DNA from 2 places in the Staphylococcus sp. FW104-15G4D genome. Region 1 is predicted to be linked to the other one. Evidence: riboswitches for the same ligand, from Rfam matches in the RefSeq annotation. Region 1 holds a riboswitch; the other holds the start of a gene.
What was found. Region 1 has a riboswitch for thiamine pyrophosphate ahead of AC3WQX_RS02640 (ECF transporter S component). Riboswitches for the same ligand answer to the same signal wherever they lie in the genome.

Region 2: linked by a shared signal. The riboswitch ahead of tenA (thiaminase II) and the one ahead of AC3WQX_RS02640 (ECF transporter S component) in region 1 are both predicted to bind thiamine pyrophosphate.

The regions. Positions count from the first base shown of each region.
Region 1 covers NZ_JBYTCH010000001.1:508,582-514,902, reverse strand. Annotated here, with positions in the region: gene AC3WQX_RS02660 (hypothetical protein) at 1-216, opposite strand, end outside; gene AC3WQX_RS02655 (class I SAM-dependent rRNA methyltransferase) at 276-1,448, opposite strand; gene auxA (lipoteichoic acid stability factor AuxA) at 1,600-2,895, opposite strand; gene graF (glycopeptide resistance-associated protein GraF) at 3,051-3,185, shown strand; TPP riboswitch at 3,341-3,442, shown strand; gene AC3WQX_RS02640 (ECF transporter S component) at 3,530-4,105, shown strand; gene AC3WQX_RS02635 (ABC transporter ATP-binding protein) at 4,119-5,522, shown strand; gene AC3WQX_RS02630 (energy-coupling factor transporter transmembrane component T family protein) at 5,515-6,321, shown strand.
Region 2 covers NZ_JBYTCH010000005.1:60,893-67,213, forward strand. Annotated here, with positions in the region: gene fabZ (3-hydroxyacyl-ACP dehydratase FabZ) at 1-154, shown strand, start outside; gene AC3WQX_RS11290 (YwpF-like family protein) at 235-678, opposite strand; gene AC3WQX_RS11295 (single-stranded DNA-binding protein) at 869-1,264, shown strand; gene AC3WQX_RS11300 (transglycosylase family protein) at 1,659-2,384, shown strand; TPP riboswitch at 2,504-2,602, shown strand; gene tenA (thiaminase II) at 2,680-3,369, shown strand; gene thiD (bifunctional hydroxymethylpyrimidine kinase/phosphomethylpyrimidine kinase) at 3,362-4,183, shown strand; gene thiM (hydroxyethylthiazole kinase) at 4,176-4,964, shown strand; gene thiE (thiamine phosphate synthase) at 4,971-5,609, shown strand; gene yidC (membrane protein insertase YidC) at 5,698-6,321, shown strand, end outside.

The DNA of each region.
Region 1 (6,321 bases):
ATCTACACCGAAGTCTAATCCTGGGATAGGTACAATACTTGCGCCTGATGAAAGTATTGATTTCTTTTTAACTAACGTTAACGCCTGTTCTCGGCGACGCGCTAATTCTTCTTTAGTCTTAGGTAAATTATTTTTTTCTTTAATTTCTTCTATATTTAAAAGTTCATTGCCCACTTTATTAGTGATATCATTTGTGAATTTACTTCTAATACCCAAATTCATACATCCTTTCTTAGTATTGTTTCAATAAAATCTTATACCCAATATTTAAAAATTTAATGCTTAATATCTATAAATACAGCTTTTAAATATTTTGAAGGTTTGTAATGTGGATGAGTCTTGAAATCTTTAGGAAGTCCCATGACCTCTCTTATTTCAAACTCTACCCCCTCTTCATCTAATGTCTTTTTAATCACATTTTTGAACGCTTTTAAAGAAAATGCACTTGAATTTGTACATAATAGCAGTGAACCCTCTGGAGCTAATACACTTAAGGCGCCTTTAACGAGTGAACCATAGTCTTTCTGAACTGAGAATGTCTTTTTCTTATTGCGTGCAAAACTTGGCGGATCAATGACTACCGTTTCATACTGAAGACCATGACGTGCCGCGTAATTATAATAGTCAAACGTATCCATCACATAAATGTATTGAGATTTAGGATCAATACCATTTAAACCAAAGTTTTCTTCCGTTAAGCCTCTTGAACGATTTGCTAAGTCAACACTTGTAGTTGAACGTGCATTCTGAGCTGCTATAACTGAAAACGCTCCTGTATAACTAAATAAATTTAATACATCTCTATCTTCAGAAAATTGGTCTCTTAATTTTTTACGTACTTCCTTTTGATCTAAAAAGATACCAGTCATTAAACCATCTTCTAAATCTACATTATAAAATGTGAAATTTTCTTCAATAGTAATTGGAAACTCAGGGGCTTCACCATCAACAAATCCACCTGTGTATGTTGTATCCTTAAATCTCATTTTTTCATATAAAGACGTATAACCAAATACTGTTTTAATTGCTTCTATGATAAGATATCTAAATTTATAAATGCCTTTGGAATACCATTGAATTAATAAATGACTATCATAATTATCAATTGTGAGGCCTCCTACGCCGTCACCCTCAGCATTAAAAAGTCTAAAAGCATTTGTACCATCAATGTTGAAATAATATTCTCTTTCCTCTAATGCACTTTCAAATAATTTTACGAAGAATTGAGTGTTAATGTCCTCATTTTCATCATAACTTAATACCCAACCTAATCCTTTATGTTGACGGCCAACATAGCCAGTTGCGATATACTGTTGTTGATCAGTCACAATTTTAACTAAATCCCCTTCTTTAAGGTGGTCATGTTGGTAAATATCTTCCTCATCAATTAAAGGATATTGATTAAGATATTTAGTTTCTTTACCTCTATTCAATGTTGCTATTTTCATTTTTTACTTTTACCTCACTTTCTATTCTCTTTTTTCAAAAATTAATACGTAAGCACAATTTCAAAATCATTTTAACAAATATCAGTCTTTAATTATATGTAAAAAAGCCACTGTTATTGAATAAACAATAACAATGACTTTTAGTAATCAATTATGGTTTCTCTCTTAACTGTAATGAATAAGCAACAATCATTGCAATTAACATTAACAGTAAAATTGGTGTGATGAAAATTGATAACAATAGACCGTGAATCATAATATTGATAAATTCAGTTAAGAATTTAAAGAATAAAATACTACCCATGAAGAGCTGTAAGTAATAAAATTTATTTCTTAAATAATAAGTTAAAGTTGTAGCAATAAAGATGATGATTATGAATAGTAATAATATGAGTGTGACCCACTCTACTACATATTGCGTTTGAGAAAGTTCCCATTCTCCTGATAAGAATAGGGCGTTGCGGTTATTAAATTCAAGAAATGTAAAGAATAAAATAACAGCTCCACAGAACAACTCAACATACATTGGTTTAATCCATTTTGGCTTTCTCATCCAATTAGGAATATCATCTTCTTGAATATCTACAATATTTTTAACTTTTTCCTTAAATTTATCTCTTTTAGCTCTTATTTTATCTAAATCTACACTTCTTCTAGTCTTACGTGCATATTCTGTTGTCTTATCTTGTAGTTGTTTTAAGTGAACTTTAGTTTGATTAGATACGTTTCCTTTATTTGTTCTAGAAAGTTCAGGTTCTTCCTCGCCTAACTCTTCTTTAGTTAATGGTAATGATCGTCTTAAGAATAAGAAATTCCATATAGACATCTGTCCTAATAACCACATAATAATGAAGAATGTGTTCACACTTAAAATATCTATAGATTCAATTTCATTCGCATCTATACGTCCGTATAAAGAAATTTGTGTAATTAAATAACTAATACCATATGTCACGATAATCCACATATAATGACTTTTACGATTATTTTTATTTAATTCATCTTTATAAACAATGTATCCGATGTGAACGATGAACGGTATAATAAACACAATTGCGAAGAAACCATAAACTTGAGTCATTAATATTAGTGTAATAATAAAATACATAATACCAATAACTAAGAAGAAAATGGATATGTCATAGTCATATTTAATAGTTCTGAATAAAGTATGACCTAAAAGCATAACTAAGATACCAAACAAAATAATAATAATGGCACTTATAACTGGGAAACTACCTATAAACCTACTCATCACTTTTATAATTTCAGCGAAGAATGCATTAAGAAATTCCCATACATTATGTACATGAGTATTAACTTTTTTATCACCATTAAATTGTTTAATCAATGGTAAGTTAATTAGAATGATGAGACCTGTGAAAAGTGAAACGATACCGATAATGTAGCTAAATATGATCTCGGTGTGTTTCCTAAGAAAAGACATACTGTTCACCTCAAACGTTATTATATATGAAGATTTTCTAATTGTCTTTAAATTAACCATGAAATACGTCTATAGACCTATTAGGGTTTATCTATAGAATAACGGGGTAAAGTTGTTGTGTAAACAATTATTCCTATTTAAGGGGTGGAAATACTATGGGAAAAGAAGAATTCGAAAAGAAATCTGCTGAAAAAGCTAAAGAGGCAGAAGAAAAACTAAAAGAACAAAATGAAGAAAAAACTGATGATATTGAACAAACGAAAAAAGATGTACAAGATACATTAGATTAATTACTATAAATATTTGCCATTGAAAAGCTCTCAAAGTTTATACTTTGAGAGCTTTTTATAAAAACTTTATTAACTTATTTATCCATATCCTCAAAATCCTCAAACTACCTTGACAATACAATAGAAAAATCATACATTTAATTTAAATTAAAATATCGACGCACTAGGGGTGTATATTTACTGAGATGAGGAAATCCTCAAACCCTTCGAACCTGATCTAGCTAGATACTAGCGTAGGAAAGTGTAGTTAACTATAGAATCTGATGAACTTACTTCATTAAGATATATCTTCTGACGCACAACTTTCCTAGGGAGGGTTGTGCGTTTTTTTAGGAGGAGACACAATGTCAAAAGGTTTAAAACTATCAGAAATACTTGTAACTGTATTAATATCTGTAGTCTTCGCAATCATCTATAACTTATGGTGGTTCTTCTACAATATTACACAAGTTGCTGGTATTCACTTAGAGCAGCTTACATATGGTGTTTGGTTTATGGCAGCAGTTGTTTGCTACTTAATTATTCCAAAACCAGGTATCGCAATCTTAGCTGAACTAGCTGCAGGGGCTGGCGAAACAATTGTCATGGGTAAATTTGATATACCTACAATTATCTATGCTTTATTACAAGGTGTAGCATGCGAAATTATCTTCGCAATTTTTAAATATCAATCTCGTTCTGCAGCAGTAGCAATGCTTGCTGGTTTGGTCACTGCACTGGCCACTTTCCCAGTAGATTATTTTTACGGTTACTTAAATGAAGTCGCGGGATGGAACTTATTCTTATTCATTCTATTCCGATCAATTAGCGGAATTGTTATCACAGGATTAGTGTCCTATTGGCTTGTTAGAGCACTTGATAAAACGGGAGTTACTAAACTCTTTAGACCAGCTTCTAAACATGACTACGATAACCTATAAGGGGATTTTTTAATTGTTAAAAGTAAAAAATTTACGCTTGAAATACCCTAACGGGGATAGAAAAATTTTTGATAACTTAAATATAGAGATTAATGATAAGGAAAAAGTGCTTTTACTCGGCCCATCAGGGTCGGGTAAAAGCACATTACTTAATGTACTAAGTGGTATTGTTCCTAATTTAATTGAACTACCAATGAAATATGATGAATTACATGTCGATCATCAAAGTGGTGTCATTTTCCAAAATCCTGATACACAATTCTGTATGCCTAAAGTATATGAAGAGTTAGCTTTTGTGTTAGAGAACCGCAAAATCCCTCGTAGTGAAATGGATAATGAAATTAAAAAAGCACTTGAATCTGTAAATCTTAAAGTCTCTGACCAAACTTATGTAAATCAACTAAGCGGAGGTATGAAGCAGAAGTTAGCTATCGTAGAAACCATTTTACAAAGAGCGGAAACCTTATTCTTAGATGAACCAACTGCTATGTTAGATGTTCAAGCAACTGAGGATTTATGGAAGAAATTAATAGAATTGTGGGATGAACAAACAGTATTAATCGTCGAACATAAGGTTGAACATATTTGGCAACATGTCGATCGCGTACTACTAATGAATTATGAAGGAAAAATCATAGCTGATGATACTCCTCAACACATTCTTAATGACTACGAACATTTATTAACTGAGTATGGCGTGTGGCATCCTAAAGCCTGGAATTATGCGCCACGTCCTATTAAACTAGATATTCAACCTTCCAATAGTTTATTTGAATTTCAACAAGGCCAAATCGTACGTGGTAAACAAACGCTCTTCTCTGTTGATGACTTTGAATTACATAAAGGAGAATGGCTAACTATAACAGGAGAAAATGGTGCTGGTAAAACATCTTTGCTCGAATCAATACTTCAATTAATAAAATATAAAGGTCGAATGACTTATAATAATGAAGAACTGAAAAAGATTAAACAAGCAGCAAAACACATGTATCTCGTGTATCAAAATCCAGAATTACAATTTATTACGAATTCAGTTTATGATGAAGTTTACATTCATTATAACCATTTAGACCCTGAAAATGCTGAACAAGAAACTATTCAATTGCTTAAATTACTTCATCTAGATCAGGTTAAAAATCATCATCCCTTTGAAATATCAACGGGACAAAAACGCCGATTAAGCGTAGCAACTGCCCTTAGTTCAAAGGCAGAAATTGTATTGTTAGATGAACCTACATTTGGTTTAGATAGTCATAATACGTTCCAACTTATTAAACTTTTTCAAGAACGCGTTAAACAAGGGCAAACAATAGTTATGGTCACACATGATTCGGAAATCATTCGTCGATATCCAACACGTCGTTTACATGTTGAAGATGGAATACTTAAAGAGATTGAAGGTGAGCACGTTGTTTGAAAGATGGAAGAAACGTCACACCTTTGTTGATGATGTAAATATTATAACGAAATTAATACTAGGAATCGCACTTTTTTTCTTTATTATCTTCATTCATAATTTCGATTTTATGATTTATATCGTGTTACTCATGTTTATTTTCTTACTATTATTTAATGGTACAGAATTTAAAATTACAGGTATATTCATACTAGTTACCACCCTATTCGCCTTACTATCCTCATTATTTATGATACTTTATGGTGATGGTGAGCATATGTTAGTTAAATTTGGAATCGTTCAAATTAGTGAAGAAAGTATAGTACGAGGCTTACATCTCTCTTTAAGAACAATCACAGTATCAATGTTCGGGATTCTTATAGCATTAACATCTCAAATAGTTATGATTTTTTATAGTTTAATGCAACATCTAAAAATCAAACCCAAAATTGCCTATGCCTTCATGGCAGCAATACGAATGGTTCCTTTAATTATAAGTTCATTAATCCAATTGAGACGCTCATTAAAAATGAGATACCAAATGATTGATGCCTCAAATTATAAAGGACTAAAAAGATTAAATCATTTAGTTATTCCATTATTGAGTCAAAACATACGACGTGCACATCAACTCTCAGTTGCTATGGAATCTAAAGGTTTTAAAGATGGCCCTAGAACGTATTACTACGAGACACCTTTCTCATATAAAGATGTAGTATTTATTGTTTGTGTGTTAATGATTATTGGTCTATCTTTCATACTATCAGGCTATTTACCATTAACTGGCATTCATGATGTACGTTTTGGAAAATTAGGATAA
Region 2 (6,321 bases), on a different contig from region 1:
TTTCAAAAAACAAGTGACACCTGGTGATACGTTAATGTTAGAAGTAGAAATTACTAAAATTAAAGGACCAATAGGTAAAGGTAGTGCGAAAGCTACAGTCGATGGTCAACTTGCTTGTAGCTGTGAACTAATATTTGCTATTCAAGATGCTTAAACTATTCCATATTATAAAAGGAGTGTATCAAGAACTAATTAAAATGAATTAGTTCCTTTTACACTCCTTTTTTTATTTATTTAATTTCTCTCGAATTTTTCTTCTTTTAGTTTAGGTTTAGATTGCATCATTCGATTAAAGGTCTTCTTGAGCTCTTCACCAGTTAAACCATCATCTACCAATTCCTCTAGCAAGCTTTCGGCATAGACTTGTCGTAACGTATAAATATGACATTCAAAAACAACAGACATTGATTTTTTAAAATTAGCGACATTTTTAACCGTAGCATCAAATAAAGCTGGATCATTTGCAGGTCTAGTGATGACTACTCTAATATCTAATAATTGTTTATCATCCATATATGTTTTAAATGTTTCATAGTGCTCATTTGAAATAACAATCTCAAGTAACCAGCCTGTTCCACTACCTTCTTTATTTATAATAACGCCATCTTCGATTTCATATTCTGAAACGCCACCATTCTCATTTACAATTTGAAACCGAACAGCCTTAAATGTTTTCATTATTTCACATCCCAATTGTTTTTTAAATATACAATAAATTAAATTATAAGCAGTTATGAACTTAATTAATGATTATTTTCTTTAAATATATCAAAAACATACTACAAATAGCTATCATTTTAAGGGTATTTGTAATTTTGACCAAATTATAACCCGTCAATTATTATGTATTACAAGAAGGAGGTGACACATGTTAAACAAAATAGTAATAGTAGGAAGGTTGACTAAAGATGCTCAAATTTATGAGAAGGAGGATAATAAGGTCGCAACATTTTGTGTAGCAACTGAAAGAAATTACAAAGATGAAAATAATGAAATATCAAGTGATTATTTATTGTGTAAAGCTTTCGGCAAAACAGCAACCAATATCGAAAAATATACTAGTCAAGGTACATTAGTAGGTATAACAGGACAAATGCGTTCAAGAAAATATGAAAAAGAAGGACAAACGCATTTTGTAACCGAACTATATGTAGAAACAATTAAATTTATGTCTCCAAAAACTAAACATAATGAAATCCTCTCTCAAAATCAATACGATGAAGACACTTATCATTCAGACGACATTGAAATTATTAATATCTAAAAATTAATTCTCTCCCTAAACTCCATCCTATTTTTAATAAAAATTAAATTATCCTTTTCTTTCAATTATACTCAAGCGACCTACTTTGATCGGCCAATATTAAAGTAAGGTCGCTTTTAATATTTAAGTCATCAATCATTCAATCAACTTATAATTATCTGACAGATTTCAATTATATTACAAACTTGTTTAAGAATCGATACAATCTCAAAACTGTCATGACAGTTTTGAGTAGAAATTTAATTCCAATTATATTTAATATTCATTGTAATTCGAGTGTAAAAAAGAGCTTGTTTTTTTTATTTCACTGTAACCTACACTGTTTATACAGATGTTAGAGTAGTACTTGTAAATTAGTTAAGAAAACAAATCACTTTTAGGAGGATTTTTAATAATGAAAAAGACAATTATTGCATCATCATTAGCAGTAGGATTAGGCGTTGTAGCAGGTAATGCTGGACACGACGCACACGCAAGTGAAGCAACAAACGTTGATAAAGCAGAATTAGCTCAAAAAGCTCAATCAAATGACCAATCATTAAACGAAAGCCCTATCCAAAAAGGTGCTTATAACGTAAACTTTGATTACAATGGTTTCAATTATCACTTTGAATCAAATGGTACTCACTGGAGCTGGAACTATGCACAAAATGGTCAAGCTACTCCACAACAAGATGTAAGCAACCAAACTTCAGCTGCCCAAGTAAGTTCACAACAACAAACTAGCCAAGCTCAACAAGCTCAACCAGAACAAACTTCTGCTCCACAAACTGAGCAAACTCAACAACCACAAGCTAAAGCAACTACTTCTTACAGTGCACCAACTAACAACACTGCAAGTAGTCAAGCTTCATCAAACCAAGCTTCAAGTGGTTCATCAGTAAACTTAAATTCACACTTAAAACAAATTGCTCAACGTGAATCAGGTGGCGACATCCACGCTATCAACCCTTCAACTGGCGCAGCTGGTAAATTCCAATTCTTACAATCAACTTGGGATTCAGTAGCTCCAGAACAATATAAAGGTCAATCTCCAGCTAACGCTCCTGAAAGCGTACAAGACGCTGCAGCAGTTAAATTATACAACACTGCAGGCGCTAGCCAATGGGTAACTGCATAATTTAAATATATGATTATTAACCATCTTCTCAATATGAGAAGATGGTTTTTTTATTTAGAAGCACATTTAATTGATTTAGTGAGAGTCGTTTGATAATGTAATTATTGAATTAAATAAATATTAACTACTAGGGGAGCCACAAGGCTGAGATGATATGATTCAGACCCTTATAACCTGATTTGGTTAGTACCAACGTAGGAAAGTAGTCTTTATCAAATAAGCATCGCTATGCCCAGATTTAGCTACTTTTCATTGTTGGAAAGTAGTTTTTTTATTATCCAAGGAGGCTTATTTAATGAAATTTTCACAAGAATTAAGGGAAGAAGCTCAACCAATTATTGAAAGAATTTACAATGATAACTTTATTCAAGAATTATTAGTTGGGACTTTACCTAAACAAGCAGTACGTCAATATTTAAGAGCGGATGCATCATATTTAAAAGAATTTACAAACTTATATGCCTTACTTATTCCAAAGGTTCACACTATGCAAGATGTAAAATTCTTAGTTGAACAGATTGAATTCATGTTAGATGGTGAAGTAGAGGCACATGAAGTACTGGCTGATTATATCAATGAATCTTATGAAGAAATTGTTAAAGAAAAAGTTTGGCCACCAAGTGGAGATCACTATATTAAGCATATGTATTATAATGCTTATGCTCACGAAAATGCAGCATACACTATAGCTGCAATGGCACCTTGTCCTTACGTCTATGCAGTTATAGCTAAGCGTGCGATTAAAGATCCTAAATTAAATAAAGATTCAATTACCGCAAAGTGGTTTGATTTTTATAGTACTGAAATGGATCCACTTGTTGATGTTTTCGATCAATTGATGGACCGTTTAACAGAAGAATGTACTGACAAAGAAAAGCAAGAAATCAAAGAAAACTTCTTGCAAAGTACAGTACATGAGCGTCATTTCTTTAATATGGCTTATATCGATGAAAAATGGGATTTTGGAGGAGAAAACCATGAATAAACCTAAAATAGCATTAACGATAGCTGGAACAGATCCCACTGGTGGCGCAGGGGTAATGGCTGATTTAAAATCTTTCCATTCATGTGGCGTATACGGTATGGCAGCAATCACTAGCATTGTCGCGCAAAATACTCTAGGTGTTCAGAGCATTCATAATTTGGAAACAAGTTGGGTACAAGAGCAACTTGATAGTGTTTTTGATGATGAATTACCACATGCTATAAAAACAGGAATGATTGCGACTAAAGAAACAATGGAACTGATACAAAGTTATTTGAAAAAGTATTCAGATATTCCTTATGTTATTGATCCTGTTATGTTGGCGAAGAGTGGAGATTCACTCATGGACGATGATACTAAATCTCACTTACAAACTACCTTATTACCTTTAGCTGATGTTGTAACACCAAATATTCCTGAAGCAGAGGAAATTACTGGTTTGAAAATAGATAGTGAAGACAATATCCGCAAAGCAGGAGATATTTTTATCAATGAGATTGGTAGTAAAGGCGTTGTTATTAAAGGTGGTCATTCTGCTGATTTAAATAACGCTAAAGATTTCTTATTTACGAAGGACGATGTTTATACTTTTGAAAATAAACGCTTCGATACTAAACATACACACGGAACTGGTTGTACATTTTCAGCAGTAATCACTGCAGAACTAGCTAAAGGTCGTTCTATACATCAAGCAGTAGAAAAAGCTAAGTCGTTTATTTCAATGAGTATTGAACATACGCCTGAAATTGGTAAAGGGAGAGGTCCAGTGAATCACTTTGCATATTTAAAGAAAGTAGGTTTAGATGATGAATAATTTAGAAAGATTACGTTCAGAAAATCCACTTATTGTTTGCTATACCAATGACGTTGTTAAAAATTTTACAGCTAACGGGTTACTTAGTTTAGGAGCAAGTCCAGCAATGAGTGAAGCACCTGAAGAAGCAGAAGAATTTTACAAAGTGGCAAGTGCATTAGTGATTAATATAGGTACACTAACTCATGATAATGAAGAAGGTATTATGAAAATAGGGAGAATCGCTAACGAACAAGGTACGCCAATTGTCTTCGACCCAGTGGCAGTAGGCGCGTCTTCTTACAGAAAACAATTTTGTAAGAGATTTTTAGAACAAATTGAAGTTTCTGTAATAAAGGGAAACGCATCAGAACTACTTACGCTTGTTGACTCTCAAACTACGATGAAAGGAACAGATAGTGATAGTTCACTTGATGCAGTTGAAATTGCTAGAAAGGCCCATAAAAATCTCGAAACAGCAATTGTCATTACAGGTAAGGAAGACGTTGTCGCACAAAATAATCAAATTGTTAAACTTGCTAATGGCTCACCTCTTCTAGCTAAAATTACCGGTGCAGGTTGCCTTTTAGGAGGAGTAGTGGCAAGCTTCTTATTTAGAAATACTCGACCAGAAATTGAACAGTTAATTGAAGCGGTTAGTGTGTACAATATTGCTGCAGAATTAGCTGAAAATAAAAACCATGTCCATGGCCCTGGATCATTTTTACCAGAATTGCTCGATCAAATGTATCAAATTGATGAGACAACATTTGAAAAATATGTACATAAAGTAGAGGTTTAATCTTATATGTTTAGCTCAGAGCAATTACAAGTATATTTTATTTGTGGAACTCAAGATATACCAGAAAATAGAACCATTGAACAAGTACTTGATGAGGCTTTGAAATCCGGAATCACTATGTATCAATTTCGTGAAAAGGGCCCATCATCTTTAATAGGTGAAGAGAAGAAACAGTTAGCAATAAATTTAAAACGAAAATGCGAGAGATATCACGTACCATTCATTGTCAATGACGATATAGAGTTAGCAAAAGATATTGATGCTGATGGCGTTCATGTTGGTCAGGATGATAAAGAAGTTAAAGATTTTGCTATGCAGTTTAGAAATAAAATTATAGGTTTGAGTGTGGGTAATTTAGATGAGTATCAACAATCGGATTTATCTCAAGTGGATTACATAGGTGTAGGGCCTATGTATACCACTTCGTCAAAAGATGATGCTAACGCTCCTGTTGGTCCTCATATGATTACAAAATTGCGAGATTATGTTGGAGAATTACCTATTGTAGCAATAGGTGGTATTAATGAAACAAATATTGAACCAATTGCTGAAGCCTGTGCTGATGGCGTTTCAGTAATTTCTGCAATAACTAGAAGTAAGAATATTGACAAGACTGTTAAGCATTTTCGTAAATACTTTAATTAATCAATATATTTTTCCACTTTTTGTTTTCTACTATAGTATGAGTATGATAAAATGAATCCTATGTGAATATTACAATAGAGGTGGAAAAATGAAGAAAAAAGCGTTACTACCTTTGTTTTTAGGGATAATGGTTTTTCTAGCAGGGTGTGACTACTCTAAACCTGAAAAGCAGGACGGATTCTTCTTTAATACATTCGTTCAGCCAATGAAACATCTCTTACAATGGTTAGGAAATGATGTATTTAATAACGACTATGGACTAGCGATTATTATCTTAGTTCTTGTTATACGTTTAATCTTGTTACCATTCATGTTATCAAACTATAAAAATAGTCATATGATGCGTGAAAAAATGAAAGTAGCTAAGCCAGAAGTTGATGGTATTCAAGAAAAAGTTAAACGTGCTCGTACTCAAGAAGAGAAAATGGCGGCAAACCAAGAATTGATGGAAGTTTATAAAAAATATGATATGAATCCGATGAAGAGCATGCTCGGTTGTTTACCAATGCTTATTCAAATGCCAATTATCATGGGATTATATTTCGTATTAAAAGATAAACTTGTTAATGGACTTTCTGATCATCCACATTTCTTATGGTTTAATTTAACTAAACCAGATATTTGGATTACGATTATTGCCGGTGTTCTTTACTTTGTTCAAGCATATGTTTCAAGTAAAACGATGCCTCAAGAGCAACGCCAAATGGGATAC